2 regions of the Streptococcus sp. F2 genome follow, and region 1 is predicted to be linked to the other one. Evidence: predicted binding sites of a transcription regulator. Region 1 holds the regulator's gene; the other holds the start of a gene.

Region 1 (15,875 bases):
TAACGGCAGTGTCACTGTTGTCGAATTTGAAGATGGGCAATTTACCATCAAAACCATTGGAGATATGAGTTATCGCTACCGTGGCCGTGAAATAATAGAAGCAATATCAGATGAAGCATAATCATTTTAAATTATTATTACAAACACTGGTTGTGCTGCTCTTTGTCGGAGGTATTTACCTCTTTATTAAGCCAGAGAAGCAGGCCACCAAGACGCCTTCAAGTCAACAGGCAAGCAGTCAAAAAGTGGTCAAAAATAGCAAAGAGTCCACAGGGCTTCCTAAAGTCTCTCCAAAAGATTGGGAATTGATTTTAGTGAACCGAGACCATATGACTGAGGAATTAAGCCCAGAATTGGTTGATGTGAATGGGGTGTCGGTGGACAAGCGTATTGAACAGGCTACTGCTGATTTTTTAGCGGCAGCTCAGGCTATTGACCCACAAGAGCACCTTATTTCAGGCTATCGCTCCGTAGCTTACCAAGCAGAGCTTTACCAATCATATATTGATCAAGAAATGGCTAACGATCCCAGTTTGACTCAGGAGGCTGCCGAAGCTTTGATTCAAACGTATTCACAACCTGCGGGAGCTAGTGAGCATCAGACAGGGCTTGCTATTGATATGAGTACCGTGGATAGTTTAAATGCTAGTGATCCTCAAGTGGCTCAAGCTGTTCAAAAAATAGCACCTGAATATGGTTTTGTGCTCCGCTTTCCCGATGGTAAAACCAAAAGCACAGGAGTAGGGTATGAAGATTGGCACTACCGTTATGTCGGTAAAGCCTCCGCTCGCTACATGACCAAGCACCGCCTAACCCTCGAAGAATATATCAGTGCTCTAAAGGAGAAACAATGAGAAGTCGACTGAAATTTCCCTACTTTATCACCTTGCTCCTCTTCTTTTTAGTTTTGATCATTAGCCCACTCCTTTTTAATGGTAGAATGGCTAGCGCGACAAATGAAGTCAACGTTGGTTACAGTCAAGACCAATTTATCAAAACCCTTGCGCCAGAAGTTAAACCTCTAGCAGAACATTATGGGATTAGGCCTTCCATTTTGATTGGCCAAATTCTTCTAGAAACTGACAATGGAAGAACTTTACTGGCTGCTAAGTATCATAATCTCTTTTCTAAGGAGGCTGACTTAGGTCAGCCCGGCATCAGGTTAAAAGATTCCCTAAAAAGTGGGCAAGTTGTTCGATATGCTGTGTATAAGGATAGGGAAAGTTCTATCAGAGATTATTTGAGTATGCTTAGCCAAGGGCAACAGATTGATAAACGACTATATCGAAGCTTGGCAACCGAAAAAGGTTATAAGGCTCCAGCGCAGAGTCTACAAGATTATCGTTATAGCGAGGACACTACCTATGCCAAACGATTGATTAAAGTGATTGAAGAGAAAGACCTGACAAGTTATGATTGATAAAATTAGCACTCTAAAAAAAGAGTGCTAATTTTTTGAGTTTTTTCCTTGACATGTGTTTGGGAAGGAGTATAATGGAAATATAAATTAGCAGTCAGATATATAGAGTGCTAAGCGAAAGGAGTGATTGGTTTGTGATTACCGAGCGTCAAAATGACATCTTAAATCTCATCGTGGAATTATTTACACAGACTCATGAACCAGTCGGCTCAAAAGCTTTACAGTTGGCCATTGACTCAAGTAGTGCCACGATTAGAAATGATATGGCAAAGCTAGAAAGGCTAGGCCTTCTGGAAAAAGCACATACTTCTAGTGGACGGATGCCGAGTGCAGCAGGATTTAAGTATTTCGTGGAGCACTCGCTCAGTTTAGATAGTATTGATGAGCAAGATGTTTATCAGTTGGTCAAGGCCTTCGATTTTGAAGCCTTTAGACTAGAAGATCTTCTCGCTAAAGCCAGTCAGATTCTAGCAGATATCACAGGGTATACGGCTGTTATTTTAGATGTGGAACCTGCTAGGCAGAAATTAACAGCCTTTGATATTGTTCAATTATCAAATCATGATGCCTTAGCGGTGCTAACTTTGGATGAATCAAAACCTCTAACCGTTCAGTTTGCCATCCCTAAAAACTTTCTTAGCAAGGATCTTTTGGTTCTCAAGGAGATCGTGGATGAGCGCTTACTAGGTAGGGATGTGATGGATGTTCACTATAAATTACGAACAGAAATTCCGCAGATTGTTCAAAAGTATTTCACAGTTACTGACAATGTTTTAGATTTATTTGATTACATTTTTGAAGGGCTTTTTCAAGAGACCGTTTTTGTTTCTGGAAAAGTAGCAGCTCTGGACTATGCTGGCCTAGCTACTTATCAGTTCCTTGACCATGAGCAGAGACTTGCTTTGTCGATTAGGCAAAGCATGGCTGAAGATGACATGGCTATGGTGCGAGTAGCAGATAGCAAAGAGGCTGCTTTAGCGAATGTGACCTTGTTGACCTACAAATTTTTGATTCCTTATCGTGGATTTGGACTACTTAGTCTGATTGGGCCTATTGATATGGACTATCGTCGTAGTGTCAGCTTGATTAATGTTATTGGGCGTATTCTAGCTGTTAAATTACGAGATTACTACCGTTATTTGAACAGTAATCACTATGAAGTTAACTAAGGCTAGCTGATGCAATGAAAAAGTAAGAAAGAGGTGTTACCTTGTCAAAAAAAGCAAAAGAAGAGCAAGTCAAGGAAGAGTCGCTTGACCAAACTGTTGAAGTAGAAGAAGTATCAACAGAAGAAGTGGTTGAGGAAACTCCTGAAAAAACAGACTTGGAATTGGCCAATGAGCGTGCCGAGGAGTTTGAAAACAAATACCTTCGTGCTCATGCAGAAATGCAAAACATCCAACGCCGTGCTAATGAAGAACGTCAAAACTTGCAACGTTACCGGTCGCAAGACTTAGCGAAAAAAATTCTCCCAAGTCTTGATAACTTAGAACGTGCGTTAGCAGTTGAGGGGTTAACAGACGACGTTAAAAAGGGACTTGAAATGGTTCAAGAAAGTCTCGTTCAAGCCCTTAAAGAAGAGGGTATCGAAGAAGTTGCTGTGGAAAGTTTTGATCACAATTTGCACATGGCAGTTCAAACCTTGCCAGCTGATGATGAACACCCAGCAGATAGTATTGCACAGGTATTCCAAAAAGGTTATAAACTCCATGAACGCTTGCTAAGACCAGCCATGGTTGTTGTTTATAATTAATTTTGGTGACTGCGCAGCGATTGCGAAGGCACTGAGCTCAAAAAGAAAACACAAACCTTCGACCGCCAAGTCGTTAAACTAGACTAGTATAAGAAAAATATAAAAGAGGTATGACACATGTCTAAAATTATCGGTATTGACTTAGGAACAACAAACTCAGCAGTTGCAGTTCTTGAAGGAACTGAATCAAAAATTATTGCTAACCCAGAAGGAAACCGTACAACACCATCTGTTGTGTCTTTCAAAAATGGTGAAATCATTGTGGGTGATGCTGCAAAACGCCAAGCAGTCACAAACCCAGAAACAATCATCTCAATCAAATCTAAAATGGGTACTTCTGAAAAAGTTGCTGCAAATGGTAAAGAATACACACCACAAGAAATCTCAGCTATGATTCTTCAATACCTTAAAGGTTATGCTGAAGACTACCTTGGGGAAAAAGTAACCAAAGCGGTTATCACAGTTCCTGCCTACTTTAACGATGCGCAACGTCAAGCGACAAAAGATGCGGGTAAAATCGCTGGTCTTGAAGTAGAACGTATTGTCAACGAACCAACAGCGGCAGCACTTGCTTATGGTCTTGATAAAACAGATAAAGAAGAAAAAATCTTGGTCTTTGACCTTGGTGGTGGTACCTTTGACGTTTCAATCCTTGAATTAGGTGATGGTGTCTTTGACGTATTGGCAACAGCAGGTGATAACAAACTTGGTGGTGATGATTTTGACCAAAAAATCATTGATTTCTTAGTCGAAGAATTCAAGAAAGAAAATGGTATTGACCTTTCTCAAGACAAAATGGCGCTTCAACGTTTGAAAGATGCTGCTGAGAAAGCTAAAAAAGATTTGTCAGGTGTCACTCAAACTCAAATCTCATTGCCATTTATCACTGCAGGTGCTGCTGGTCCTCTTCACTTAGAAATGAGCTTGTCTCGTGCTAAATTTGACGACCTTACTCGCGACCTTGTAGAACGTACGAAAACTCCAGTTCGTCAAGCCCTTTCAGATGCAGGCTTGTCATTGTCAGAAATCGACGAAGTTATCCTTGTTGGTGGATCAACTCGTATCCCAGCAGTTGTCGAAGCGGTTAAAGCTGAAACTGGTAAAGAACCAAACAAATCTGTAAACCCTGATGAAGTAGTTGCTATGGGTGCTGCTATCCAAGGTGGTGTCATCACTGGTGATGTCAAAGATGTTGTTCTTCTTGACGTTACCCCATTGTCACTTGGTATCGAAACAATGGGTGGTGTCTTCACAAAACTTATCGATCGTAACACTACTATTCCAACGTCTAAATCACAAGTCTTCTCAACTGCAGCAGACAACCAACCAGCCGTTGATATCCACGTTCTTCAAGGGGAACGCCCAATGGCAGCAGATAACAAGACTCTTGGACGCTTCCAATTGACAGATATTCCTGCAGCTCCTCGTGGTATTCCACAAATTGAAGTAACATTCGATATCGATAAAAATGGTATTGTTTCTGTAAAAGCAAAAGACCTTGGTACTCAAAAAGAACAACACATTGTTATTAAGTCAAATGATGGTCTTTCAGAAGAAGAAATTGATCGCATGATGAAAGACGCTGAAGCAAATGCTGAAGCAGATGCGAAACGTAAAGAAGAAGTTGATCTTAAAAACGAAGTTGACCAAGCTATCTTTGCTACAGAAAAAACAATCAAAGAAACTGAAGGCAAAGGCTTTGACACAGAACGTGATGCTGCTCAATCAGCTCTTGACGAGTTAAAAGCTGCCCAAGAATCTGGCAACCTTGACGAGATGAAAGCTAAACTTGAAGCTCTTAACGAAAAAGCACAAGCATTGGCTGTTAAAATGTACGAGCAAGCTGCAGCAGCTCAACAAGCAGCGCAAGGTGCAGAAGGCGCTCAAACAAGTGATTCATCAAATGACGATGGTGTTGTAGACGGTGAGTTTACGGAGAAATAAAACAGTCCTGCGGACTGTTTTATCCCATGAGCCTAGAGACCAAGAGCGAGTGGTAGGTCCTGCGGACTGTTTTATCCCACGAGCCTAGCGACGAAGAGCGAGTGGTACGTTCAGTGAACATTTTAAGCCCCGAACCTTGAGACAAAAAGTGAGGGGAAATGTCCGGTTGACCAAGATTTTTGAACTACTTGTTTCAAAAAACTTACCTTACATATATCCGAATTCAGAGGTTGTACCAGACCTCTGTTTTTGGCTAAATGAAATGTAAAATTGCTGACATCAAAATATTTCAAGAAAGGAATGATAGTGTTCTTAACTGAACACGGGCTACTTTCTAAATTTCAAGGAAAGGAATACAAGTTCGATTATTCGAACACAGGCCAAAGCGTGTGAAATCCCTTTTGCGGATTTGCACACGCCTACGAATCTGTGAAAAAAGAGAAATACCTCCTAGATACGAGAGTATCTTCGTCGGATTTCCTATTTTTCATTGAGTCGTTTTACGGCTTGGTATCTTACATTATGAACAATACTGAATTCTACGATCGTCTGGGGGTTTCTAAGGATGCTTCCCAAGATGATATTAAAAAAGCTTATCGAAAAATGTCTAAGAAATATCACCCAGACATTAATAAGGAAGCTGGTGCTGAACAAAAATATAAGGATGTCCAAGAAGCCTATGAAACGCTAAGCGACTCTCAAAAACGCGCAGCTTATGACCAATATGGTGCAGCAGGCGCCAACGGTGGCTTCGGTGGGGGAGCAGGCGGCTTTGGCGGCTTTGATGGAGGTGGCTTTGGCGGTTTTGAGGACATTTTCTCAAGTTTCTTTGGTGGCGGTGGCATGCGTAATCCTAATGCTCCTCGTCAAGGAGATGACCTGCAATACCGTGTTAATCTTTCCTTTGAAGAGGCGGTTTTTGGTGTTGAAAAGGAAGTTAGCTATAATCGTGAAGCAACTTGTGGCACTTGTTCAGGTTCAGGTGCCAAACCTGGTACCAGTCCAGTAACTTGTCATAAGTGTCATGGTTCAGGAGTGATGACTGTTGATACTCAAACCCCACTTGGAATGATGCGTCGACAAGTGACCTGTGATGTCTGTCATGGTACTGGTCAAGAGATTAAAGAACCCTGCCCAACTTGTCATGGTACTGGTCACGAAAAGAAAGTTCACAAAGTTTCGGTTAAAATCCCAGCTGGTGTAGAAACTGGTCAACAGATTCGTCTTCAAGGTCAAGGGGAAGCAGGCTTTAATGGAGGTCCTTATGGCGACCTATTCGTTATTTTGAATGTCTTACCAAGTAAGAAATTTGAGCGAAATGGTTCGACGATTTATTACAGCCTAGACATTTCCTTTACCCAAGCAGCTTTAGGGGATACTGTGGACATTCCAACAGTACATGGTGATGTGGAGATGGCTATTCCAGCAGGAACGCAAACTGGTAAAACCTTCCGTCTTAAAGGCAAAGGGGCGCCAAAACTCCGTGGTGGCGGTCAAGGAGATCAGCATGTGACTGTTAATATTGTCACTCCAACTAAACTTAACGATGCTCAAAAAGAGGCATTAAAAGCCTTCGCTGAGGCGAGTGGTGAACAACCATTACATCCAAAGAAAAAAGGATTCTTTGATAAAGTCAAAGATGCTTTAGAAGATATTTAAACGACGTCAACGTATGCATTTAGAGAGTCATTTCTTTAAATGCGTACGTTTTTTTGTAATTTTATGGTGATAGCGAAAACGTTTTCGGTGACTTCTGTCAATTTTTTTCTTGCCAAAGCGAAAAAACTGGTGTATTATATTTAGGTAATTAATTTGATTATCAAATCATTTATATATAAAATAATTTTGTTATCAAATAAATTATCAGAAAAGAGGACTGTGATGCCGTTTAACTATATCATTTTTGACGTTCAAGACGACCTTGCGACGCTAACCTTAAATCGTCCAGAGGTTTCAAATGGCTTTAATATTCCAACTTGCCAAGAAATCTTACAAGCTTTGACGGAAGTAAAGGACAATCCATCCCTACGCTTTTTAATGATTAAAGCTGTTGGGAAAGTTTTCTCCGTTGGTGGGGACTTGGTTGAGATGCAAACTGCGGTTGAAAAGGATGACGTGCAATCATTGGTTAAGATTGCGGAGTTAGTCCAAGAAATTTCTTTTGCGATCAAACAACTTCCGAAACCGGTTATTCTTTGTGCAGATGGTGCAGTAGCTGGAGCAGCATTTAATATTGCTTTAGCAGCGGATTTTTGCATTGCCAGTACCCAAACAAAATTTATTCAAGCCTTTGTGAATGTTGGTTTGGCACCAGATGCGGGAGGTCTATTTCTACTAACACGTGCTGTTGGTCTTAATCGTGCCACTCATCTTGTCATGACGGGCGAAGGGGTGACGGCAGAAAAAGGACTTGACTATGGCTTTGTCTATCGTGCAGCCGAATCCGATAAGTTAGACAAAGTCTGTCTTCAACTGTTAAAACGGTTAAGACGTGGGTCTTCCAATTCCTATGCTGGAATGAAGACTTTAGTGTGGCAGAGTTTCTTTACCGGCTGGGAAGAGTATGCTAAAAAAGAACTTGACATTCAAGAAGAGCTAGCCTTCAAAGAGGATTTCAAAGAAGGTGTCAGAGCTTATGGTGAAAGACGACGACCAAATTTCCAAGGGAAGTAAGACAGCTATTGCTTGCAAAATACTTTGACCTTTGATATACTTTGATTGTCAAAGTTTATTGCTAGGAGGTGTTTACTTGGAATATGACAAAATTAACCAATACTTAGTTGATATTTTCAACCGGATTTTGGTTATCGAAGAAATGAGCTTAAAGACGAGTCAGTTTAGTGATGTCTCTTTAAAAGAGATGCACACCATTGAGATTATTGGAAAATATGATCAGGTGACGCCAAGTGACATTGCTAGAGAACTAATGGTGACATTGGGAACAGTAACCACTAGCTTGAATAAACTGGAAGCAAAAGGCTACATCGAAAGAACGCGGTCAAGTTCAGATAGACGGGTGGTTTACCTGTCACTAACAAAAAAAGGTCGCCTTTTGGATCGCCTTCATGCTAAGTTTCACAAAAACATGGTTGGACATGTGATTGCTGATATGAGTGACGAAGAGATGCAAGCGTTAATGCGCGGACTAGGTAACCTACATCAATTTTTGGAGGATTTGGTTTAAATGGTCTTTTCGAAAATCAGTCAGGTGGCCCACTATGCTCCCAAACAGCTAGTGACCAATGATGATTTAGCAAACATAATGGATACCAGCCATGAGTGGATTTTTTCTCGAACCGGAATTGCCCAAAGGCATATTGTCAGAGAGGAGCTCACTAGTGATTTGGCGAGTCGAGTTGCAGAACAACTCTTGACAAAGTCTGGTCTAGCAGCTGATGCAATTGATTTTATTATCGTTGCGACGATTAGTCCTGATGGTACAATGCCCTCGACGGCAGCAATTGTTCAAGCGACTATTGGTGCTACGAGAGCCTTTGCCTTTGATCTAACAGCTGCTTGTAGTGGTTTTGTCTTTGCTTTGGCTATGGCTGATAAGCTCATCTCGTCAGGGTCCTATCAAAAGGGGATGGTGATTGGGGCAGAAACCTTATCAAAACTCATTGATTGGAAAGACCGGACGACAGCTGTTCTCTTTGGAGATGGCGCTGGAGGTGTTCTACTAGAAGCTAGTCAAGACCAGCATCTCTTAGCAGAGTCTTTACATACAGATGGAGCGCGTGGGCAGCATTTGACTTCGGGGCAAACGGGACTTTCTTCCCCATTCTCTCTTAGTCAAGAAGTTACCCACACTATCCAAATGGATGGGCGCGCTATCTTTGATTTTGCGATTAGAGATGTGTCTAAAAACATTTCTGGGATAATTGAGCAATCAGGTCTAACTAATGATGATTTAGATTATCTCCTGTTACATCAGGCTAATCGTCGTATCCTGGATAAAATGGCTCGGAAAATTGACTTTCCTAGGGAGAAGTTCCTTGAGAATATGGAACATTATGGGAATACCAGTGCAGCTAGTATCCCAATTCTCTTATCAGAAGCTGTCCAAAATGGGCAGATTAGACTAGATGGTACCCAAAAAGTCTTGCTCTCCGGTTTCGGTGGAGGTTTGACATGGGGAAGTCTAATTGTTAAAATCTAGTTATATCATGTGCCTAGCACATTTATAAAAATAAATTTATATTTTTAAGGAGAAATAAAAATGGCAGTATTTGAAAAAGTACAAGAAATTATCGTTGAAGAACTTGGTAAAGAAACAGAAGAAGTAACATTAGAAACAACTTTTGATGATCTTGATGCTGATTCACTTGATGTTTTCCAAGTTATTTCAGAAATCGAAGATGCCTTTGATATCCAAATTGAAACTGAAGAAGGTTTGAACACTGTGGGTGATCTTGTTGCCTACGTTGAAGAAAAAACAAAATAAAACTAGGATTGACTGATATAGCAGCAACTGATTAAAAGTGAGCTGTCCCCTGTCTCTATCATGACTGGATAATATAAGATGTATTAGTCAAACCGTTGGGGTGAGATTAGACCCTTTTTAGGATCTAGCTCACTCTTTCTTCTTATCATGATAGTTTGATTATCAAATTATTCTCCTTATTACTTATAGAAGGTTATTATGAAAACACATATTACAGAATTACTTAATATTGATTATCCCATTTTTCAAGGAGGTATGGCCTGGGTCGCAGATGGTGATTTAGCAGGAGCAGTGTCCAATGCTGGTGGGCTAGGTATCATCGGTGGGGGAAATGCTCCAAAAGAAGTTGTTAAAGCCAACATTGACCGTGTTAAAGCGATTACGGACAAACCCTTTGGGGTGAATATCATGCTGTTGTCACCTTTTGCCGACGATATTGTTGATCTGGTTATTGAAGAAGGTGTCAAAGTTGTCACAACAGGTGCAGGAAATCCAGGAAAATACATGGAACGTCTGCATCAGGCAGGTATTATTGTTATTCCAGTGGTTCCAAGTGTGGCTCTTGCCAAACGGATGGAAAAGCTTGGTGTCGATGCAGTGATTGCTGAAGGCATGGAAGCTGGAGGACACATTGGTAAATTAACAACTATGACTCTCGTGAGACAAGTGGTCGAGGCTGTTTCTATCCCTGTGATTGCGGCAGGAGGGATTGCCGATGGCCGTGGAGCAGCAGCAGCCTTTATGCTAGGTGCTGAAGCTGTCCAAGTTGGTACACGCTTTGTTGTGGCTAAAGAATCTAATGCCCACCAAAATTTTAAAGATAAAATTTTGAAAGCAAAGGATATCGATACGGTGATTTCTGCTCAGGTTGTGGGTCATCCTGTTCGGTCTATTAAAAACAAATTGACCTCAGCTTATGCCAAGGCTGAAAAAGAATTTTTAACAGATCAAAAAACGGCAGATGATATTGAGGAAATGGGAGCAGGGTCCCTTCGAAACGCAGTTGTCGACGGTGATGTGGTAAATGGTTCTGTTATGGCAGGTCAGATTGCTGGTCTTGTGAAGGAAGAAGAGAGCTGCGAAGCTATTCTAAAAGACATTTACTACGGTGCTGCCAGTGTTATCCAAGAAGAATCTAAGCGCTGGCAAGCAGTTTCTTTAGATAACTGAGCTACAAGGTAAAGGATAATGACAATGACAAAAACAGCCTTTTTATTCGCTGGCCAAGGTGCTCAAAAATTAGGAATGGCAAGAGACTTTTACGATCACTTTGCTATTGTTCGCGAAACCTTTGACCAAGCTAGTCAAGTATTGGGATATGATTTGCGTCGTCTCATTGACAGTGATCAGGAAAAACTCAACCAAACCAGCTACACTCAGCCAGCTATTTTGACCTCGTCGATTGCTATCTATCGTGTTTTAGGTTTGCATCACATTAAACCAGATATGGTAGCAGGACTTTCTTTAGGAGAGTATTCTGCTTTGGTGGCATCTGGAGCTCTTTCTTTTGAAGACACGTTAGCTTTGGTAGCTAAAAGAGGTCGCTTGATGGAAGAAGCTGCCCCGTCGGGGTCTGGTAAGATGGTTGCTGTGATGAATACAGATGTTCAGATTATCGAAGAAGCTTGTCAACTAGCAGCTGTGCACGGAGTGGTATCTCCGGCTAACTATAATACCCCAAGCCAAATTGTCATCGGTGGGCAGACAGAAGCCGTGAATGTTGCCGTTGAATTATTGAAGGAAAAAGGTGTTAAACGCTTAATTCCTTTGAATGTTTCAGGGCCTTTCCATACAGCCTTGTTAAAACCAGCTAGCCGTTTATTGGCGAGAGAATTAGAACATTATACCTTTAATGATTTTAATATTCCTCTTGTTGGTAATACTGAAGCAAGTATTATGGAAAAAGACCGTATCCCAGAACTATTAGCCCGTCAAGTCATGGAGCCTGTGCGTTTTTATGATAGCATTGCCACTTTGACTGAAAACGGAGTGACTCAGGCTATTGAGATTGGACCAGGTAAGGTCTTGACAGGATTTGTGAAGAAAATTAACAAACAATTGCCATGCAGCAGTATCGAAGACATGGTAAGCTTACGCTCATTTTTAGATAGATAGAGAGGAAACTCATGGAAATTAAAGGGAAAAATATCTTTATTACAGGTTCAACAAGAGGCATCGGTTTAGCGATGGCTCATCAATTTGCCAGCTTAGGAGCTAATATTGTCTTGAATGGTCGCTCTGCTATCTCTGATGACCTCGTTACCAGCTTTGCAGATTACGGGGTAACTGTCGTCGCTATTTCTGGAGATGTTTCAGAAGCATCCGATGCTAAACGCATGGTCAGCGAAGCTATTGAACATTTAGGTTCAGTTGATGTTTTGGTGAATAATGCTGGGATTACCAATGATAAATTAATGCTTAAAATGACGGAAGAAGATTTCGAACGCGTCTTAAAAATCAATTTGACTGGAGCCTTTAACATGACACAAGCAGTCTTGAAGCCGATGTCCAAGGCTCGCCAAGGAGCTATTATTAATGTCTCTAGTGTGGTTGGTTTAACAGGAAATATTGGTCAAGCGAACTATGCTGCTTCAAAAGCAGGTTTGATTGGTTTTACCAAGTCTGTTGCCCGTGAAGTTGCTGCTCGGAATGTTCGAGTAAACGCTATTGCACCAGGATTTATCGAATCAGATATGACAGACGTTCTTTCTGAGAAGATGCAGGAGCAAATTTTAGGACAGATTCCTATGAAACGCATAGGAAAAGCGCAAGAAGTTGCCCAACTAGCAAGTTTCTTAGCTGGACAAGACTATATTACAGGACAAGTTATCGCTATTGATGGCGGCATGACAATGCAATAAGGAGACGTAGTGAAATGACATTTAAAAGAGTAGTAGTAACAGGTTATGGATTAACATCTCCAATCGGGCATGATCCTGAAACATTTTGGAACAATCTGAAAACTGGTCAAATCGGTATTGGTCCTATTACTAAATTTGACACCACTGATTATGCGGTCAAAAATGCGGCTGAAATTCAAGATTTTCCATTTGACAAATACTTTGTGAAAAAAGATTTGAACCGTTTTGATATGTATTCTCTTTATGCTCTTTATGCAGCGATGGAAGCTGTTGAGCATGCTAACTTAGATATTGATAGCATTGATGCCGATCGTTTTGGGGTTATTGTTGCCTCAGGAATTGGTGGTATCCAAGAGATTGAAGAACAAGTCATTCGCCTACATGAAAAAGGGCCAAAACGTGTGAAACCAATGACCCTGCCAAAAGCCTTGCCAAATATGGCTGCAGGTAATGTGGCCATGAAATTGAAAGCACAAGGAGTATGCAAATCAATTAATACTGCCTGCGCTTCTTCCAATGATGCGATTGGAGATGCTTTCCGTGCCATTAAATTTGGAACGCAGGATGTGATGATGGTTGGCGGTTCAGAAGCGGCAATCACAAAATTTGCGATTGCTGGTTTCCAAAGTTTAACAGCCTTGTCGACAACTGAAGACCCAAGCAGAAGTTCTATTCCATTTGATAAAGATCGTAATGGCTTTATCATGGGAGAAGGGTCAGGAATGCTCGTTTTAGAAAGCCTAGAGCATGCGCAAGAACGCGGGGCGACAATCTTAGCAGAAATTGTGGGTTATGGAAATACCTGCGATGCTTACCACATGACCTCTCCTCATCCAGAAGGATTGGGTGCGCGTAAAGCTATTCACCTAGCCTTACAAGAAGCTGGTATTGAGGCGAGTGATATTAATTATGTCAATGCTCACGGAACATCAACGCCAGCCAATGAAAAAGGCGAGAGTCAAGCGATTGTAGCCGTTCTTGGTAAGGATGTTCCGGTGTCTTCAACAAAATCGTTTACGGGTCACCTTCTTGGTGCTGCAGGAGCGGTGGAAGCTATTGCAACTATCGAAGCTATGCGCCATCACTACGTTCCAATGACGGCTGGTACTCAAACCTTGTCAGAAGATATTGAAGCAAACGTCATCTTTGGAGAAGGAAAAGAAGCGGCTATCAACTATGCTATTTCAAATACCTTTGGCTTTGGTGGTCACAATGCGGTACTAGCATTCAAGCGTTGGGAGGATTAACGTGAATATTCAAGAAATCAAGGATTTGATGGCACAGTTTGATGCCTCAAGCCTACGTGAATTTTCATTTAAAACAAATGAAGGTGAGTTGGCCTTTAGTAAAAATGAACAACACTTTGTTCAAGCTGTATCTAGTCAAGAGCAAGGAACGCCTGCGCCGCAGATAACTAATGTCCCGAGTCCAGTCGTTTCGGAGACGCCTGCTTCAACCCCACCATCGGAGAGTGTCGTTGAGGAAACAATACTATCAGAAAAAGCTGTAGCTGAAGGTGATATTGTTGAAAGTCCTCTGGTTGGTGTAGCCTATCTTGCAGCTAGTCCTGACAAGCCGCCATTTGTGGCAGTCGGAGATACCGTAAAAAAAGGACAAACCCTTGTGATTATCGAAGCCATGAAGGTGATGAACGAAGTGCCAGCGCCATGTGATGGTGTGATTACAGAAATTTTGGTATCAAATGAAGATGTCATTGAATTTGGACAAGGATTGGTGCGAATCAAATGATGGATATTAGAGAAATTCAAGCGGCTTTGCCTCATCGTTACCCGATGTTATTGGTTGATCGTGTATTAGAGGTGTCAGAGGATCGCATTGTTGCCATTAAAAATGTGACCATTAATGAACCTTTCTTTAACGGGCATTTTCCTCAGTATCCGGTTATGCCAGGTGTTCTGATTATGGAAGCTCTGGCTCAAACAGCCGGTGTACTGGAATTGTCAAAAGAAGAAAATAAAGGGAAGTTGGTTTTTTACGCGGGCATGGATAAAGTGAAGTTTAAAAAACAAGTCGTTCCTGGGGACCAACTTGTCATGACAGCCACTTTTATCAAGCGCCGTGGCACGATTGCTGTTGTGGAAGCTAAGGCAGAAGTGGATGGCAAGCTAGCAGCAAGCGGGATATTGACCTTTGCCTTCGGGCAATGAGAATAACGATTCTCCGGAGGAAGAAACCCTTATGTTTAAAAAAATCTTAATTGCCAATCGTGGGGAAATTGCGGTGCGTATTATCCGCGCAGCGCGTGAACTTGGGATTTCCACAGTTGCTGTTTATTCAGAAGCAGACAAGGAAGCTCTTCACACGATTTTGGCAGATGAAGCTGTCTGTATTGGACCAGCCCGTTCCAAGGAATCTTACCTGAACATGAATTCCGTCTTGTCAGCAGCTATTGTGACAGGAGCGCAAGCTATTCATCCAGGCTTCGGCTTTTTAAGTGAAAATTCAAAATTTGCGACCATGTGTGAGGAGATGAACATCAAATTTATCGGCCCTTCCGCATCGGTTATGGATAAAATGGGTGATAAAATCAATGCCCGTACTGAAATGATCAAGGCAGGAGTGCCAGTTATTCCAGGATCAGATGGTGAAGTTTATAACGCCCAAGAAGCCTTAGCTATTGCCAATAAGATTGGCTATCCTGTTATGTTAAAAGCATCGGCAGGTGGCGGTGGTAAAGGGATTCGTAAAGTGGAGACAGAGGCAGATTTGGAAGCAGCTTTTAATGCTGCCAGTCAAGAAGCCCTAGGTGCTTTCGGAAATGGAGCCATGTATCTAGAAAAAGTCATCTATCCAGCTAGACACATTGAGGTGCAAATTTTAGGTGACGCTCACGGAACGATTATTCACTTGGGTGAACGTGACTGCTCCTTGCAACGGAATAACCAGAAAGTCTTGGAAGAAAGTCCGTCCATTGCTATTGGCAATACGCTTCGCCAAGAAATGGGAGAAGCAGCGGTTAGAGCAGCTAAAGCTGTAGCCTATGAAAATGCAGGAACCATTGAGTTCTTGTTGGATGAGGACAGTGGGGAATTCTATTTTATGGAAATGAATACCCGTGTTCAAGTTGAGCATCCTGTCACAGAATTTGTAACAGGAGTGGATATTGTCAAAGAACAAATCAGAATTGCAGCAGGGCAACCTCTTTCTGTCTCTCAAGATGACATCGCCATTACTGGACATGCTATTGAATGTCGTATCAATGCGGAAAATCCTGCCTTTAATTTTGCGCCGAGCCCAGGAAAGATTACAGATTTGTATATGCCAAGTGGTGGTGTAGGGCTACGCGTGGATTCGGCTGTTTACAGTGGCTACGCTATTCCTCCTTATTATGATAGTATGATTGCCAAGATCATTGTTCATGGGGATAATCGTTTTGATGCTTTGATGAAAATGCAGCGAGCCTTGTTTGAATTGGAAATTGAAGGTATCATT
Region 2 (15,875 bases), on a different contig from region 1:
ACTCACTTCAGCAACTAATGTAGCAGTTATGTTTCTAATCACATATCCCTTATCCATATATGTATCATATTTTGATAAGAAATCTAGTCTTAACTGTTCTGTTCTTTTCTTTCTACTGGAAGGCTTGATACTGCTAATTCATCTAAAATTTCTTTAAATTTTTGTCCATTCATAGCAGAATTAACGTCATGTCTAAGCTTAGTAATTATTTTATTAGGGTTATCTGAGTTATAGTTATTAGACATAAATTCGTCATATTTTGACAAAAGATTTTGCTTTAGCTGCTGTTTTCTATCTTGAGAAAGGCTTGAATCGTCTATACTATTTAAGATATTTCTGAATTCATACCCTCCTACAGCTCTTTTAGATCCTTTTAGAGCATCTATAGTTTCATGAGAAATGACTGCATTATCCACTAACTCAGTTGCTTTAGCTCGAGTTTCTGCATCAAAATTTGCATCTGCAATTTCTTGACGCGCCTCACTACTGAGTCGTTTGATGGTTTCTAAATTATTCCCATTATCCGCAGCTACTGTGCTACCTAAGATAAATACGGCTGATACTGAGGCTAACCCGAAGGCTGATTTTCTCAAGTAATACTTCATTTGTTTGTTGCTTTCATTCCTATTCCCCTTTAATGATGTGAAGAAAACGTTATCCTAATTATCATCATTTATAATCCTAATCTTAGTTATAAATAGTATTAAAGTTAATGTCGAGGTTAAAATAATATTTAGTTAACTTTCATCGTTTTACAAGGAATTTCATGATAAAATAGCAAATTGGCGCATTTTTTAATATTGAAATATTAAAAAATCGGACGATTATATTTTCTCATCCGATTCGTGTTTTTTAAAAGATTAAAACATTAAAATATATTAGAAATTTTAATGATTATAGTTCTGCGATTTGGTAAAGTTCAACTTCGGCTACTGTTTCTGATCCAAACATGTTCAACATCAGTTTCACCTTGTTATTTTCAATCTCAACCACACGGCCTTCTTGTCCCATAAAGGCACCGTCGATGATTTGAACCACATCGCCCTCTTTGATATTGGTATCAAAGACATCAATGGTTTGCCCCATAGATAATAGGATGGCACGGATTTCTTCTTCAAGTAGTGGCGTTGGTTTAGAACGGTTCCCGTGTGAACCCACGAACCCAGTAACGTTTGGCGTGTTACGCACCACGAACCAAGCTTCATCTGTCATGACCATTTCTACCAATACATACCCTGGGAAGCGGTTTTCTTCGATTTCTTTGGTTTGCCCATTTTTTTCCACGTTAACGGTTTGCGTTGGGATTTCCACGCGCAAAATATTGTCCAACATGTTGTAAGTCTGCGCACGTTGCAAGAGGTTTTCTTTCACCTTGTTTTCGTAGCCTGAGTAAGTTTGGAGGACGAACCAGCCCTTGTCAAAAGAATCTAACATGATGTTTCCTTTCATTATAAAAAAGCCTCTTTTGGCTTTTGCGATGTTTTCTATTACTCTCATTATAATAGAAGAAACCGTCACTGTCAATGAAAGACCTTGCTCCTGACACTTTCGAATCTCCTTTTTCAACCTGAGCTATTAAGCACTCAAAAAGGCTGGGAACAATTCCCAGCCTGGCTTTTCCAAGCGATGTTTTCCAATTTCTTTTAGTTAACTTAGAAGAAATTGATCAATGATAATACGCCTTTTGACAACAACTGGTCAAAGATATAGATAATCACCGTAAAGAAAGCTGTGTACTCAAGAACTGAGATAAAATCTTTCCAACGTTGCTTACGGTCTGGCCATGTTGTGTCTTTTAAGACTTTAAAAATCCCACTAATGAATCCCATCAGGCTCTCCTCTTAACGTGTTTCCTTGTGTAAGGTATATTTTTTACAATACTTGCAAAATTTGTTGACTTCTAGACGTGTTGGTTTTGGGGTGCTGCTTACTCCGATAGAGTAGTTGCGGCTGCCACATTCGACACACGCTAGGCTTGCTTTTTTCTGTGCCATAACGCCTCCGTAGTCCATATTCTACCATGATTTTTAGAATTCCGCAAGCTATCTGAAATAGTCCACAATACCGTTCCAGATGGATTGGGCTTTATCACGCAAGCCGGATTGATCAACGGCATCAGAAAAGGATTTTGAGGCTTCCTCGGCTGATTTTCTCAAACCATCAATGATGGACTGGGAATCAATCCCTGTCTGGTTACCCGTTTCATTAATTCCATAGACAGCTGCAATGCCATTTTGAGCGTAAGCATTATCCACATGAAATTGGCTTCCTTTTGTGTAAGGGAGGATATAAGAAGCTTGGGTACTAAAAATCGTTGAGGCTGTTCCTGCACTGGAGTCGGTCAGGTAATGGTTTTCATCGGTCTGGTTAAAGCCCACCCACTGGCTGATGACCACATCTGGGGTGTAACCAATGACCCACTGGTCTCCTGCAACATCTGGGTTAAAGCTCGTTTCGGTGGTTCCTGTTTTTCCAGCCAAGGTGTAACCATAGACGTTAGCGTTAACGGCTGTTCCGTTTGAGAAAGTCCCTAACATCATACTTGTCATCTTGTCAGCAACAGATTGGCTAATCACACGCTTAGCCTTATCGGTAAAGGCTTTGACCACCTCACCTCTGGCATTTTCAATGCGGGTGATGAGATGAGCAGGGTGAATCACCCCATTATTAGCAAAGGCAGCGTATGCCTGAGCCATTTCCAATGGATTGGTGGTCACACTACCGCCGAGAGCTACGCCCAACTCTTTTTTGGCAGAGGTCATGTCTAGACCGAACTTTTTCCCATAGGCAAAGGCCTTATCAATACCAATGTCATTTAAAGTCGAAACAGCTGGAATATTGTAAGAATTGGCTAGCGCTTGATACATGGGCACGTCTTCTGATTCGTAGTTGCCATAATTGTGAGGCTGATAGCCGTCAAAATCTTGAATCGTGTTCGGCAGTTCTTTTTCGATTGACCAGCCAGAAGCAACGGCCGGTGCATAGACTACAAGAGGTTTTATGGTCGACGCTGGGCTTCGTTGCCCTTGGGTCGCGTAGTTGAAACTTCTAAAGGTTGGATTCTCACTACTATTTACTCGACCAATTAGTCCACGAACCGCTCCTGTTTTAGGATCTAGGGCAACACTGGCAGCCTGCGCAGAGCTGCCATCATAGGCTGAGACAGGGAATAGATTATCATTATTAAAGGTCGTCTGCATACCTGTCTGGTAGTTTTGATCCAATTCTGTATAGACCTTGTAACCATTATTAACAATATCTTTTTCGGAAATACCGTAGGTTGAGATGGCCTCATTGATCACCGCATCAAAGTAAGATGGGTATTGGTAGTCATCTGACTTGCCAACGTAAGTATCGGCCAAGCGATTACCCATGCCAACTGTTTTAGCCTCAGCAGCTTGATCTTGGTTGATTCTCCCTGCATCAACCATAGCTCCTAAGACCGTATCTCTTCGGTTGGTTGCATTTTCGAGGGAATAATAAGGGTTGTAAATTTCAGGCCCCTTGAGCATTCCAGCTAAGGTAGCAGCCTCATCTAAGGTCAGGTTGGCCGCTGTGGTTCCAAAATACTTTTGACTAGCATCTTCGACACCCCAGACCCCATTCCCAAAATAAGAATTATTGAGGTACATGGTGAGGATGTCTTTTTTACTGTATTTTTTGGTTAATTCTAGGGCTAAGAAAAATTCACGCGCCTTTCGCTTAACGGTCTGATCTTGCGACAGGTAGGCATTTTTAGCCAACTGTTGGGTAATGGTAGAGCCACCTCCAAATCGGCCAGCTGTTACCACTGCCAGCAAGAAACGTTTGAGATTAATCCCATTGTTGCTATAGAAAGTTCTGTCTTCTGTAGCAATCACTGCATTTTCAAGGTCATCTGAAATGGCATCCAATTCCACATATGTCCCTTTTTGTCCAGACAAACTCCCCGCGTATTCGCCCGTATGGTCGTAAATGACGGTTGTCGCTTTCAAGGCATCTTGTAAGTCAGAAACCTTGGCTGTTTTTGAGAGGTAAAACAGGTAGGATCCTAGGAGTAAAACAAGAGTTCCTATTAAAATGACGAGAATCTTGCCAATATGGTAGCGACGCCAGAAACGGCGAATAGGGTTCTGCGGCGACGGCAAAATAGCCTCTAGTTTTTGTAACCAGACGGGCTGTTTTTTAGGGGCTGTTTCTCGAGATTTGCTGCGCTGAAAGGCAGCCGAAGCGCTTTGGTTTGCTGCTGAATCAGCTATTCCCACTTCCTGATAAGGCTCTTGCTCTTGTGATTGGAAGTCGTTACCGTCACCAAATCGTTGCGCTTGCAAGGCTTCTTCTTTTTTTAAGGCTTGTTTTTCCTGATAGCGTTTCGGAAAAAATTTTTTTTGTAAAAGTTCTAGAAATGTCATAGAGTCATTATACCACTAAGACCTTAAACAAGTCTTGACTAGCTAACAGGAATGTGTTTTGAATAAGCCACACCATCCACCTGGAACAGCAAGCCTTCTGGTCCACCATGGTGTGCAAATTCTGTCTGGATGGATTTACGGGCTGGGTAGCGACCGTTAAACCGTTCTTTAATAATCTTTTCCATCACAGGCACATTCCAAATATCTCTGAAGAGGCAGTCCATTTGAACCACTGCTTCCAAGGTCAAGCCAACAAGCCCCAAACGGCGTTCCATTTCATCAAAGGCGCCATTAATCTGGCTTTCAATATCTTGGCCAATATTACCCACGCAATAATTCAAATAGTAAAAGTCTCCTGCTTCTACAAGGCCTGTATGAGCCCATTCTTCGTTAACGTCATAGCGTCTAATTGTTTTCATTATTCTTCCTCTAATTATCGTTAAGCTTTTTATCATATTATAACAATTTCTGTTCAAATCTTATATTAAAAACCGTTGCAAAAGCATTTTTGACCATTAAAAAGACAGGTTCAAAATAGTCGTTACTGAAATCTTTCCTATTTAAATTAAAAACCTTGTTAGCAGCTGCTTTACCACCCTTAAAATAGCTCTACCGGTTAGCCAACAAGTCGATTACTCTGGAAAATTCTCCTTTCCTTGCGGTTCATCAGCTAATTTTGCCCTAAAACATGCTATAATAACACTAGATTCTTTCCTTATAAACAGGAAACCTAAAGACTAAAATAGAAAGATAGGACCCACGAATGAATAAATTCCAAGCCTTTAAAGAAACCTTATCTGCGGACAGTTTAAAAGCCATCTACGATGAAACCCGCCTTGAAGTGGCTAACGACGAACGCGAAGGAACGGAAGCCTTCTCTGCTGCGCTTGCCACACAAATGGCTGTCAACCTCGTTGAAAAATACCACGAGTGGCTCAATGAAGACCGTCACTAAACCATCTCAGGGCTTTACCGTTAGGTTTCAAAATCCTTATCAGACATTGACCGTTAAGGAACTTTTGGAGGACAAACTCTTGATTCCTCGCAAAATTAGGCATTTTCTGCGAACCAAAAAGAACGTCTTGGTTAATGGCAGTCCCATTACTTGGCAAAGCACTGTCAATAGCGGAGATCAGGTTGAACTTTTCTTTGATGAAGAGGGTTACCCTGATAAACCTATTGTGATGGGGCAAGCCAATAAGGTAGATTGCCTTTATGAAGATGACCATCTTATCATCGTCAATAAGCCTGAAGGGATGAAGACCCACGGCAATGAGCCCAACGAGTTAGCCCTTCTCAATCATGTGTCTGCTTACACCGGACGAACCTGTTATGTGGTTCATCGGTTGGACATGGAAACGAGTGGTGTCATAGTCTTTGCCAAAACCCCATTTATCCTCCCTATTCTCAACCGTCTTTTGGAAAAACGAGAGATTAGCCGAGATTATTGGGCATTGGTACACGGAACTCTCTCTAGCAAAGAAGTGAGCTACCGTGAGCCTATTGGTCGCCACCGTCACGACCGACGAAAGCGCGTGGTTGATGTGAAACAAGGTCAAAAGGCTGTGACAGACGTCAAGCTTCTCAAATCTTTCAAGCAAAACGTCAGCCTAATCAATTGTCGGTTACAGACGGGTCGAACCCATCAAATACGAGTCCACTCGTCTCATCACGGTCATGCTCTATTGGGTGATCCCTTGTATTCAAAAGGAAAAGCTGAGTGCCCTCGTCTTATGCTGCATGCTCATCAACTCCGACTGAGACACCCCTTAACCCAAGAGATGATTTGCGTGCAGGCCAAATCCACAACTTTCGAGACCGTCTTACAACAAGTAAAGGTTAAGGGATAACCCCTTAGCCTTTTTTAGTTATGCCACCAACTTAGCTTACTTGTGCCAAGTCCTTTGGTGAGATTTGTTTTTGCTCAGTATCTTTAAGGTAATCAGGTGACTTACTGTTTGGTCAAACTTAATCCCGGCAGTGGTTTGCTATAATCAAAATCACTGTCAGTTCCTGCTTGCCAAACGATAGGACTGGCTGTGTTACCAAACACTTTAAAACCGTAAGCGTATTTGACGTTAACGCCACCTAGACCTCCTCCTGGCGCTAGGGCACCCACATCACTACCCACATCTGGGGTGTAAAGATAAAGGCCATTTCCTTTATCCTCAACTTTGGTAATTTTAGCGGTTTTGGTTTGGCTAGGGCGATTTCCTGATTTATAGTCAACCCTAGTGGTAATGGTACCGTCCTCAGCGATGGTCACACTGATAGAAGCATCCTCTCGTTGCCCTGTCCAAGTCCCTAACATATTTTCAGGGAAGACCGATGGGGCCTTGACTTGATTATTTTCATTGGCAACGGTGATGTTTTTAGGCCCTGACTGACTAACGAGGTAAACCTCTCCCACTTTTTTCAAGGTCATTTTACCCGTCAACTCTTGGCTTATCCGTCCTGAGGTTTGTTTGGCAGGGTCAGTTGCTTTGTCATACATAAACTCATAGGTAGCTGTAAAATCAAGCAGATAGGATTCCTTGCCGACCTGAGTCATTTTGGTAAGGAGGATAGAGGGAATGCTAAGGCTACTTGCTCTGCGACTATCTGTCTGGAATTTTGCCTTAATAGATTCTTTCAATCCTCTATAAAAGTCATTGCTGGCACCAGCTTCAAAGACACTTCCTAAGGTCGCAGCATCTTGACCAGTACTAAGGTACTGAATCAGCTGATCAAAGGCTGACACCAAAATCTGCCCTGCTTTTTCTTCATCTAAGAGGTTATCCACAAGAATCTCCAGATGCCCGCCGTCTTCGATACCTGCTAGAGGATGTTTGCTAGAAGTGAGGTCTCCGTCTGGGAAAGTCTTTGTGATATAGGCTTCAGCCCCTTCTGTTACCGGGTAATCTTGTACCTGAAATTCTCCTTCTTTTAAGGTCCCTACGCGGTTATCATCAAAATAAAGTTCCCCTTCTTTGACATTGCTTGTCACCGTAAAGGTTTTGAACGTCACATTCAAATCCAGGACAGGATTCTGCCCATCATAGGTCTTTTTGACCTTGATTTTACGACCATTATGCTGACCGTTGATACTAGCTGTGTAGTCAGCCATCGGGAGACGGTCTAGCTTGACTGAGAAGGCTTCTGAATCCGACACAGCCACTTTCTTCTGGTTTAAGAGGACATCCACTTGAGGCACATTGGTCTGTATGGTCAAATCCATGGGTTTTAGGGCTATCCGATAATCTGGGAAAATCAGAAAACGACGCCCCACAGACACAACCTGGATAGGACTTTCTGGTCCAGCTTCTTTCAATTCTTTAGCTTTTTGAGCTAACTCTTTTTGGTTATAGCGTCTAAAATGAGTAAATCTAGCTTCGTCGTTGGTAATTTGTTCCTTGGTATCTTCCCACACCAAATACTCTTTGATGTTTTCAAACACAGGCCCAGAGGTTGCCGATCGAGCTTTTAAATAGGTATTAATACGGTTACCTTTAGAATAATGAAAAGCCCCAAAAAGCAGCAACAAGAGGAAGAAACTTCCTACAATGATAGCTAAGGTTTTAAAGCGTTGTTTATTACGAAATAACTTGGTCATATCAATAAGGCCAACTTTCTGTGTGTTTTCTCTATTATATCATAAAATAGCTAGTGCTTTTGATAGAGTCCTTGACGGAAGAAGACCTGAATGTAACGATTTCCCAAAGTCGAAAGGCATTGCCGGGATTGAGAAAATAAGGCACCCCTCTTATTTCTATAATTCTCGCAATATTTAGATAACTAACAATTTCAAAATGCTTGCGAAAAAACTTGAATTTTAAAAAGGGCAGTCTTATAATAGCTGGTGAAAGCGTTATCAAGTTTTTTAGGAGGTTTCGCATGACAAACAAAAAAATAGCTCTTGGGCTTCTATCTGTACTAGCAGCATTATCGTTCCAAAATGTTAGTTACGCTTGTACTGGTTTTATTATTGGTAAGGACTTAACAACAGATGGGTCCATTATTTATGGCCGAACAGAGGACCTAGAACCAAACCATAACAAGAATTTCGTGGTCCGTCCTGGCAAGGACAACAAGGCTGGAGAATTATGGAAAGATCAAGCCAACGGCTTTGAGTACCCTTTACCTGAGCATTCTTACCGTTATACCGCTGTTCCTGATGTGACGCCAAAAGACGGGGTCTATGATGAAGCTGGTTTTAATGAATTTGGGGTATCCATGTCCGCAACGGTATCAGCTTCAGCCAATGATGCCATTCAAAAAATTGATCCTTACGTTAAAGACGGCTTAGCCGAATCATCAATGACCAGTGTTATTTTGCCAAGTGTCAAAACAGCCCGTGAAGGCATTGAACGCATTGCTAAGATAGTTACCGAAAAAGGGTCTGCCGAAGGAAACATCGTTACCCTCGCTGACAAAGACGGCATTTGGTACATGGAGATACTTTCTGGCCACCAATACGTCGCCATTAAATTCCCAGATGACAAATTTGCTGTTTTCCCAAATACCTTCTATCTCGGCCACGTTGATTTTAATGATAAGACCAATACCATTGCCTCAGCTGATGTGGAAAAGGTAGCTAAAAAAGCCAAATCTTACACGGAAGTGGAAGGTAAATTTCACATTGCTCAATCTTACAATCCGCCGCTAAACGATGCCAACCGATCCCGCTCTTTCTCAGGCATCAAATCCCTTGACCCTGACTCAAAAGTCACCTACAAAGACAAAAACTACGAATTACTTCAAAGCACAGATAAAACCTTCAGTCTAGAAGATGCAATGAAGCTGCAACGTAACCGTTTTGAGGGACTGGACCTTAAACCACTTGACCAAATGGCATTAGATGGCAAAGGCAAACCAAAATCCAAAGATGCTGTTAAGGGCTATGCGTATCCTATTTCCAATCCAAATGTTATGGAAGCCCACATTTTCCAATTGAAAAAGGACATTCCTGCTGAATTGGGTGGTGGTGTGATGTGGCTATCTATTGGCAGTCCTCGTAACGCCCCTTACTTGCCATACCTCGGCAATATTAGTAAAACCTATGAAGCCTATCAAGAAAAGAGTACCAAGTATAATGATAAGTCATGGTACTGGACGGTGTCACATATTAATGACCTCGTGGCTACCCATCCAAAACAATTTGGGACTAAGGTTATTGACGAGATAAAAGAGCTCGAAAAAACGTGGATAACTGAACAAGACCAAACCAACAAAGAACTTAGCCAACTCGTGCAAACAGATCCTACAACTGCCCAAGAAAAAGCTGACGCGGTCTCCATGGCTCGAGCAGAAAAAACCTTCAAGCGCTTAAAAGCTATTGAAGCCAAACTAGTGAAAGAAAGCCCTAAAAATCGAAAAGCAACTCAGAAATAAGAAGCACAGGGTTATATTTCTATCGTTAAGCCTACAAAAACCTCCAAAAGCAAGAGAAACCTTGATTTTTTGGAGGTTTTTTGATTGGGAGATTCTTTTTGGGCCAGATATAACAATAAGGCCTCGCTCATGCGAGACCTTATCAAGTAGGAGGGGATGAATAAGATGAGTTTCGGTCTAAGAGAAAGGTGTTAATAACTCCCCTCCCTGTCGTCCAAACACTTATTCGTTTAAGGATTGTCCTTAGTATAAGGGAAGAGGCTTAAAAAAACCTTAATTCGCTTTCAAAAAAACAAATCCCTTATGCTATACTAATGACAAGAGGTATAAACTATGGAAGTCATCAAAAACTGGGTTAATATTTGTGTCAAACAAGGAGAGCATGTTCTTTTGCTCAACCGACAGCACGATAACTTTCCAGGTTGGATTCAGCCAGGTGGAAAGGTCAAGGAATCCGAATCATTCTTTGAAGCGGCGCTTAGGGAATTAAAAGAAGAAACTGGTCTAACTGCTCTTAATCTGCAATTAAAGGGAATTTCTGGTTTTATCAATCCTGATAAGCCAGAACGCTATGTCTATTACGATTTTCTCTGCGAAACTTTTGAGGGGGAATTACTGACTGAGTCCCGCGAAGGACTGCCAAAATGGCATGCTATCAGTGAGTTGGACACCCTTGATATGCAAGAGGATATTCGGCAACGCCTACCGCTTTATTGGCGACAAGGGTCGTTTGAGCGCATTCACTACTGGTCTGAAAGCCAGAAAAAAGTGGTTAAAACGATTACTCATTTGTATGATTAAGGTTTATTTAAGGTAGGCACTCTATACTATCCTTATCCTAAACTTTTTCTTTTTCAGAAATCTCATATTCTCCTAAAACAATTTCTTATTCCATTGCTTTAGGAGAGTATTTAAAAAAAAGTAGCCTTGACCAGTGTCAGAGCTACTTTTTTTAATGCAGTGAGTAAATCTAGGACACATCAAGCAGCCTAGATTTATTCATTATTAGTTGTTTTTATTTAGAAGCCACCCATCATGCCTGGATCCATTCCTGCTGGCATTGCTGGTGCAGCTGGTTCTGGTTTGTTGGCAACAACTGCTTCAGTTGTTAAGATAAGGCTAGCCACAGAAGCAGCATTTTGAAGGGCTGAACGGGTTACTTTAACAGGATCGATAATACCTGCCGCAATCATATCTACCCACTCACCTGTTGCCGCATTAAAGCCTGTTCCAACAGGGCTATTTTTCAATTTGTCGATGACAACGGAACCTTCGTAACCAGCGTTGAATGCAATTTGACGAACAGGTTCTTCCAACGCACGAAGAACAATATTGCGACCGGTAGCGTCATCGCCATCAAGCTCAAGAGCAGCTACTTTTTCGATCACCGTAATAAGTGCTGTTCCACCACCAGCAACGATACCTTCTTCAACGGCTGCACGTGTGGCATTCAAGGCATCTTCGATACGAAGTTTCATTTCTTTAAGGGCAGTTTCTGTTGCAGCACCTACCTTGATGACAGCCACACCACCAGCTAATTTCGCCAAGCGTTCTTGTAATTTTTCACGGTCAAAGTCAGACGTTGTGGTTTCTAGTTGTGACTTAATCAAGCCAACACGGTTGGCAATGGCTTCAGAACTTCCTGCACCTTCCACAATAACTGTGCTATCTTTATCCACAGTTACTTTAGCGGCTTGACCAAGAGCTGGCATCGTAGCGTCTTTCAATTCAAGACCCAAGTCTTCTGTAATGACTGTACCACCTGTCAAGATAGCGATGTCCTCAAGCATAACTTTACGGCGATCACCAAATCCTGGAGCTTTGACAGCAACCACATTGAAAGTACCACGAATTTTATTCAAAACAAGGGTTGGAAGAGCTTCGCCATCAACGTCATCGGCGATAATCAACAATGGACGGTTAGTTTTGAGAACTTCCTCAAGCAATGGGAGAATATCTTGGATGTTTGACACTTTTTTGTCAGTAATCAAGATAAATGGGTTCTCAAGGTCTGCAACCATTTTTTCATTGTCTGTGACCATGTATTGAGACAGGTAACCACGGTCAAACTGCATGCCTTCTACCACTTCAAGCTCTGTCTCCATACCACGTGATTCTTCGATGGTAATGACACCGTCATTGCCCACACGTTCCATGGCTTCTGAGATGTATTCTCCAACTTTTTCAGAACGAGATGACACAGCAGCAACTTGAGCAATCGCTTCTTTACCAGAAACAGGCTGAGCAATAGCTTTCAAGGCTTCAACGGCTGTTGCTGTTGCTGTTTCAATCCCACGACGAATACCAATTGGGTTGGCACCAGCAGTTACATTTTTAAGCCCTTCACGGACGATAGCTTGTGTCAATACTGTTGCAGTTGTGGTTCCGTCACCTGCGATATCATTGGTTTTAGAAGCAACTTCAGAAACCAATTTAGCTCCCATATTCTCAAAATGGTCTTCTAATTCAATTTCTTTAGCAATGGTAACACCGTCATTAGTAATCAAAGGAGATCCAAAAGCTTTTTCAAGAACCACGTTACGACCTTTAGGACCAAGCGTTACTTTTACCGTGTCCGCTAACATATCAACTCCACGCACCATAGCAGCACGCGCATCTGCTGAAAATTTAATATCTTTTGACATATTCAATCCTTCTTTCTATACAGAGATTTCTCGTCTTATTCTGCGACAATAGCGATGATGTCAGATTCACGAATGATAGACACTTTTTCACCATCAACAGTTACTTCTAAGTCATGTCCGTTTTCAACCAACACTTCCTGCCCAACGGCTACTGACGGAAGAACAGCATCACCAGTAATGGTACGAATGCCATTTTCGCTGACAGCAAGAACTGTCGCTTTGCGAGTTGACTCTTTATGAGTGCCTGCCAGAACAAAACCACCGACGGTCTGTTCTTTGTCTTCGTCAAATCTTACGACCACACGGTCACCTAATGGTTTTAACATGTATATTTCCTCCAATAAAAGAATCTTTAGTCATTTAGCACTCTTGTTGCACGAGTGCTAACTTTCTCCTCTATTTTATCACTTGGTCAAAAATAGTCAAGAAAAAAGAGTCCGTTTTCATAAGAACAGACTCTTTATTGTTCAGTGGCTATTAGCGATTCCGTTAGGGATAAGGATTCACTCAATGTTAAAGCTGAGTTTTCCATGAGAAAGGCCAATTTTCAGGGTATGACCACTTGCCAATTCACCAGCAAGAATCAATTCAGACAATTTATCTTCCACCTGAGTTTGCAAAGTGCGGCGCAATGGACGAGCACCCATTTCCACATCATACCCTTCTTCTGATAAATACTTGAGGGCCATTGGCTGGAATTTGAGGGTAATGCCTTTTTCTGCCAAAGTAGCGATCAACGGTTGCACCATAATCTTGACCACTTCTCTCATATTGTCCTGAGTGAGGCTGTGGAAGACAACCTTTTCATCAATTCGGTTGATAAATTCTGGTCGGTAAGCTTTCTTCAACTCTTCCAAAATCCGTTTTTCCATGGCTTGGTGGTCATGGCTAATGCCTTTTGCCCCAAAGCCAACTGTTTTATCATCACGCAGAGCTGTTGCCCCTAGATTACTTGTCATGATAATAATGGTGTTTGAGAAGTCCACTTTACGCCCACGGCTATCTGTCAACATGCCATCATCAAGCACTTGTAAGAGGACGTTGAAAATATCAGGGTGAGCTTTTTCCACCTCGTCAAAGAGGAGCACAGAATAAGGCTTGTTTCTGACCTTCTCTGTTAATTCACCCCCTTCATCGTAACCAACATAGCCTGGAGGTGCGCCATTAAGGCGAGAAGCCGCAAATTTTTCCATATACTCTGACATATCAAAGCGGATAAGGGCGGACGCGTCATCAAAGAGAACTTCTGCCAAGGCTTTTGCCAACTCGGTCTTACCAACCCCTGTTGGACCAAGGAACATGAAAGAACCGATTGGACGTTTACCTGTACGAATGCCTGACTGATTACGGCGAATGGCTCTAGAAATAGCTGAGACAGCATCTTCTTGCCCAATCACGCGCTTATGCAGTTCTTTTTCCAAATTAAGGTATTTTTTGCTATCAGCTTGGCTGAGTTTTTCCAGTGGAATACCTGATAGCTTGCTCAAGGTCGTCAGGATGTCCTCTTCTGTCACAGCTGTTGGCTTGCGATGTTGCCCTTTAACGTCTTTTGCCAACAAACGAGAGGCCTTCTTCATATCGCCATCAATCAAAGCTTGATCTAATGGCGTGATGATTTCTGGACTAGATTTTTTAACCATACCTTGCACTGTAGCACTGGCTTCATCCAATAAATCAATGGCAGAATCCGGAAGGTTTTTGCTGGTCAGATAGCGATGTGCCATTTTCACAGCGGTGCTAACAGCCTGATCAGCAATGGTAACATTATGGTAAGTCTCGTAAGAGCCTTTTAGTCCTAGCAGAATCTGATAAGCATCTTCTACATTAGGTTCTTCAATTAAAATCTTAGCAAAGCGGCGCGAAAGAGCGGCATCTTTTTCAATGTGTTTTTGGTATTCTTCCTGCGTTGTTGCACCCACCATATGGAGAGTTCCACGAGATAAGGCTGGTTTTAAAATATTGGCAGCATCAAGCGTGCTATCAATACCACTTCCTGATCCCATAATGGTGTGCAATTCATCTACGAAGAGAATAATCTTGCCATCTGACTCAATATCGTCAATGATTTGATTCATGCGCTCTTCAAAATCCCCACGAAAACGGGTCCCCGCAACAACACTCATCATGTCTAATTCTAGAACACGCATGTCTTGCAGTTCATAAGGAATAGCACCATTAGCAATACGTTGGGCAAGGCCGTAGGCAAGGGCCGTTTTACCCACACCTGCGTCACCCACAAGAACAGGGTTATTCTTGGTTTTACGACTCAGTACTTGAATCATCCGTGATACTTCAGCATCACGGCCAATAACTGGCTCTAAGAGACCTTGGCTTGCCATCTCGGTCAAATCACGTGTAAAGTCCGCCAAGTCCCCAGCCGTACTTGGTGGTTTCATCATGTCTGAAAAAGAACCTTGATTCTTGGTTTTCTTTGGCTTACGCAACTCGTGGATAGCCTTAATTATTTCCTTGCTATAGCCTGCATGAATCTCTATAGCTTTTCGTAAATCAGCTAAGCGAGGCTCCCCGTTTCCTTTATCCTTGATAGTATAACCCGCCATCTCTAATAAGCGAGTCGCCATAATATCTGGATTAAGCAAAATGGCAAAGAGAACATGCTCTGAACCTACCTCTTGGTCCTTGGTGACTTGACTGATAGCTTGGGCAAATTGCAAAAGGTTCGTTAAGGTTTTTGACTGAGGCCTAAAGTCAATGTGAGACACTTGGTCTTTAGGGCTTTTGCCCATCGCTAAAATAGCTGCAGCCTCATATTCTTCCACTGCAACCTTAGCATCAAATTCGCTTAGTACCAAGCCCGCTAGGGAGTGGTCAACCCTCGCCATAGCTAGCAATATATGCCAAGTTTCTAAGTGTTGGCTATCAAAGCGGGCTGCTTGAAACTGCGCCTGCCTGAAAATTTCTTGCATCTTCAATGAATACATGATCATTAATTGCTTCCCTTTCTATCTATACGCTGTAATAAACGGTAGAGCATTCGAGCACGGATTGCCGGCCCTTCCACACCTAGAACCTCATCAGAAGCCATGGCTAAAATGAGATTTCCCTCACGTTCTGTGATGAGGTGTTCGTCAAAGAGGAGTTGAATGGAGTCGGTAAAGACCTGCTCACTAAGGTGATCTTCAATAGAAGCCATTAGATTGCCAATCAGATGGTGCTTGTCTGAAAAATGAACCTTGGCAATACGAATATAGCCCCCGCCACCGCGCTTACTTTCGACTTCGTACCCGCGACTTTCTGTAAAGCGGGTTTTAATAACATAGTTAATCTGGCTTGGAACAACTTGAAAGGAATCCGCTAGCATGGAACGTTTAATTTCTGCAATTCCCGATTGGGCTAATAACTCTTTGATATATTCTTCAATACTGTCTGAAGTATTTTTTGTCGGCATGCTGTCACTCCTTTACTCATGAAGCATCTCAGTCTCTTAAAGGCACGACAGACGTGCGAT

What was found. The regulator HrcA, encoded in region 1, represses chaperone genes, less so after heat shock. The targets are predictions, from matches to a motif close to TTAGCACTCNNNNNNNNNGAGTGCTAA.
Region 2: the regulator HrcA is predicted to act here: its motif matches at 12,767-12,793, upstream of groES (co-chaperone GroES).

What each region holds. Positions count from the first base shown of each region.
Region 1 is NZ_JBWKAI010000030.1:3,997-19,871, reverse strand. Features, by position in the region: gene ACYTR8_RS08760 (histidine phosphatase family protein) at 1-121, shown strand, start outside; gene ACYTR8_RS08755 (M15 family metallopeptidase) at 111-854, shown strand; gene ACYTR8_RS08750 (glycoside hydrolase family 73 protein) at 851-1,420, shown strand; gene hrcA (heat-inducible transcriptional repressor HrcA) at 1,555-2,589, shown strand; gene grpE (nucleotide exchange factor GrpE) at 2,631-3,173, shown strand; gene dnaK (molecular chaperone DnaK) at 3,291-5,117, shown strand; gene dnaJ (molecular chaperone DnaJ) at 5,640-6,776, shown strand; gene ACYTR8_RS08725 (enoyl-CoA hydratase) at 6,999-7,790, shown strand; gene fabT (fatty acid biosynthesis transcriptional regulator FabT) at 7,867-8,301, shown strand; gene ACYTR8_RS08715 (beta-ketoacyl-ACP synthase III) at 8,302-9,276, shown strand; gene ACYTR8_RS08710 (acyl carrier protein) at 9,337-9,561, shown strand; gene fabK (enoyl-[acyl-carrier-protein] reductase FabK) at 9,760-10,731, shown strand; gene fabD (ACP S-malonyltransferase) at 10,756-11,676, shown strand; gene fabG (3-oxoacyl-[acyl-carrier-protein] reductase) at 11,688-12,422, shown strand; gene fabF (beta-ketoacyl-ACP synthase II) at 12,437-13,669, shown strand; gene accB (acetyl-CoA carboxylase biotin carboxyl carrier protein) at 13,671-14,171, shown strand; gene fabZ (3-hydroxyacyl-ACP dehydratase FabZ) at 14,168-14,590, shown strand; gene ACYTR8_RS08675 (acetyl-CoA carboxylase biotin carboxylase subunit) at 14,622-15,875, shown strand, end outside.
Region 2 is NZ_JBWKAI010000005.1:9,562-25,436, reverse strand. Features, by position in the region: gene ACYTR8_RS02835 (LPXTG cell wall anchor domain-containing protein) at 1-57, opposite strand, end outside; gene ACYTR8_RS02830 (hypothetical protein) at 90-593, opposite strand; gene nusG (transcription termination/antitermination protein NusG) at 895-1,434, opposite strand; gene secE (preprotein translocase subunit SecE) at 1,653-1,829, opposite strand; gene rpmG (50S ribosomal protein L33) at 1,842-1,994, opposite strand; gene pbp2a (penicillin-binding protein PBP2A) at 2,043-4,391, opposite strand; gene ACYTR8_RS02805 (RidA family protein) at 4,430-4,810, opposite strand; gene ACYTR8_RS02800 (hypothetical protein) at 5,155-5,346, shown strand; gene ACYTR8_RS02795 (RluA family pseudouridine synthase) at 5,330-6,241, shown strand; gene ACYTR8_RS02790 (zinc ribbon domain-containing protein) at 6,343-7,983, opposite strand; gene ACYTR8_RS02785 (C69 family dipeptidase) at 8,265-9,761, shown strand; gene ACYTR8_RS02780 (8-oxo-dGTP diphosphatase) at 10,095-10,562, shown strand; gene groL (chaperonin GroEL) at 10,781-12,406, opposite strand; gene groES (co-chaperone GroES) at 12,442-12,732, opposite strand; gene ACYTR8_RS02765 (ATP-dependent Clp protease ATP-binding subunit) at 12,910-15,354, opposite strand; gene ACYTR8_RS02760 (CtsR family transcriptional regulator) at 15,354-15,815, opposite strand.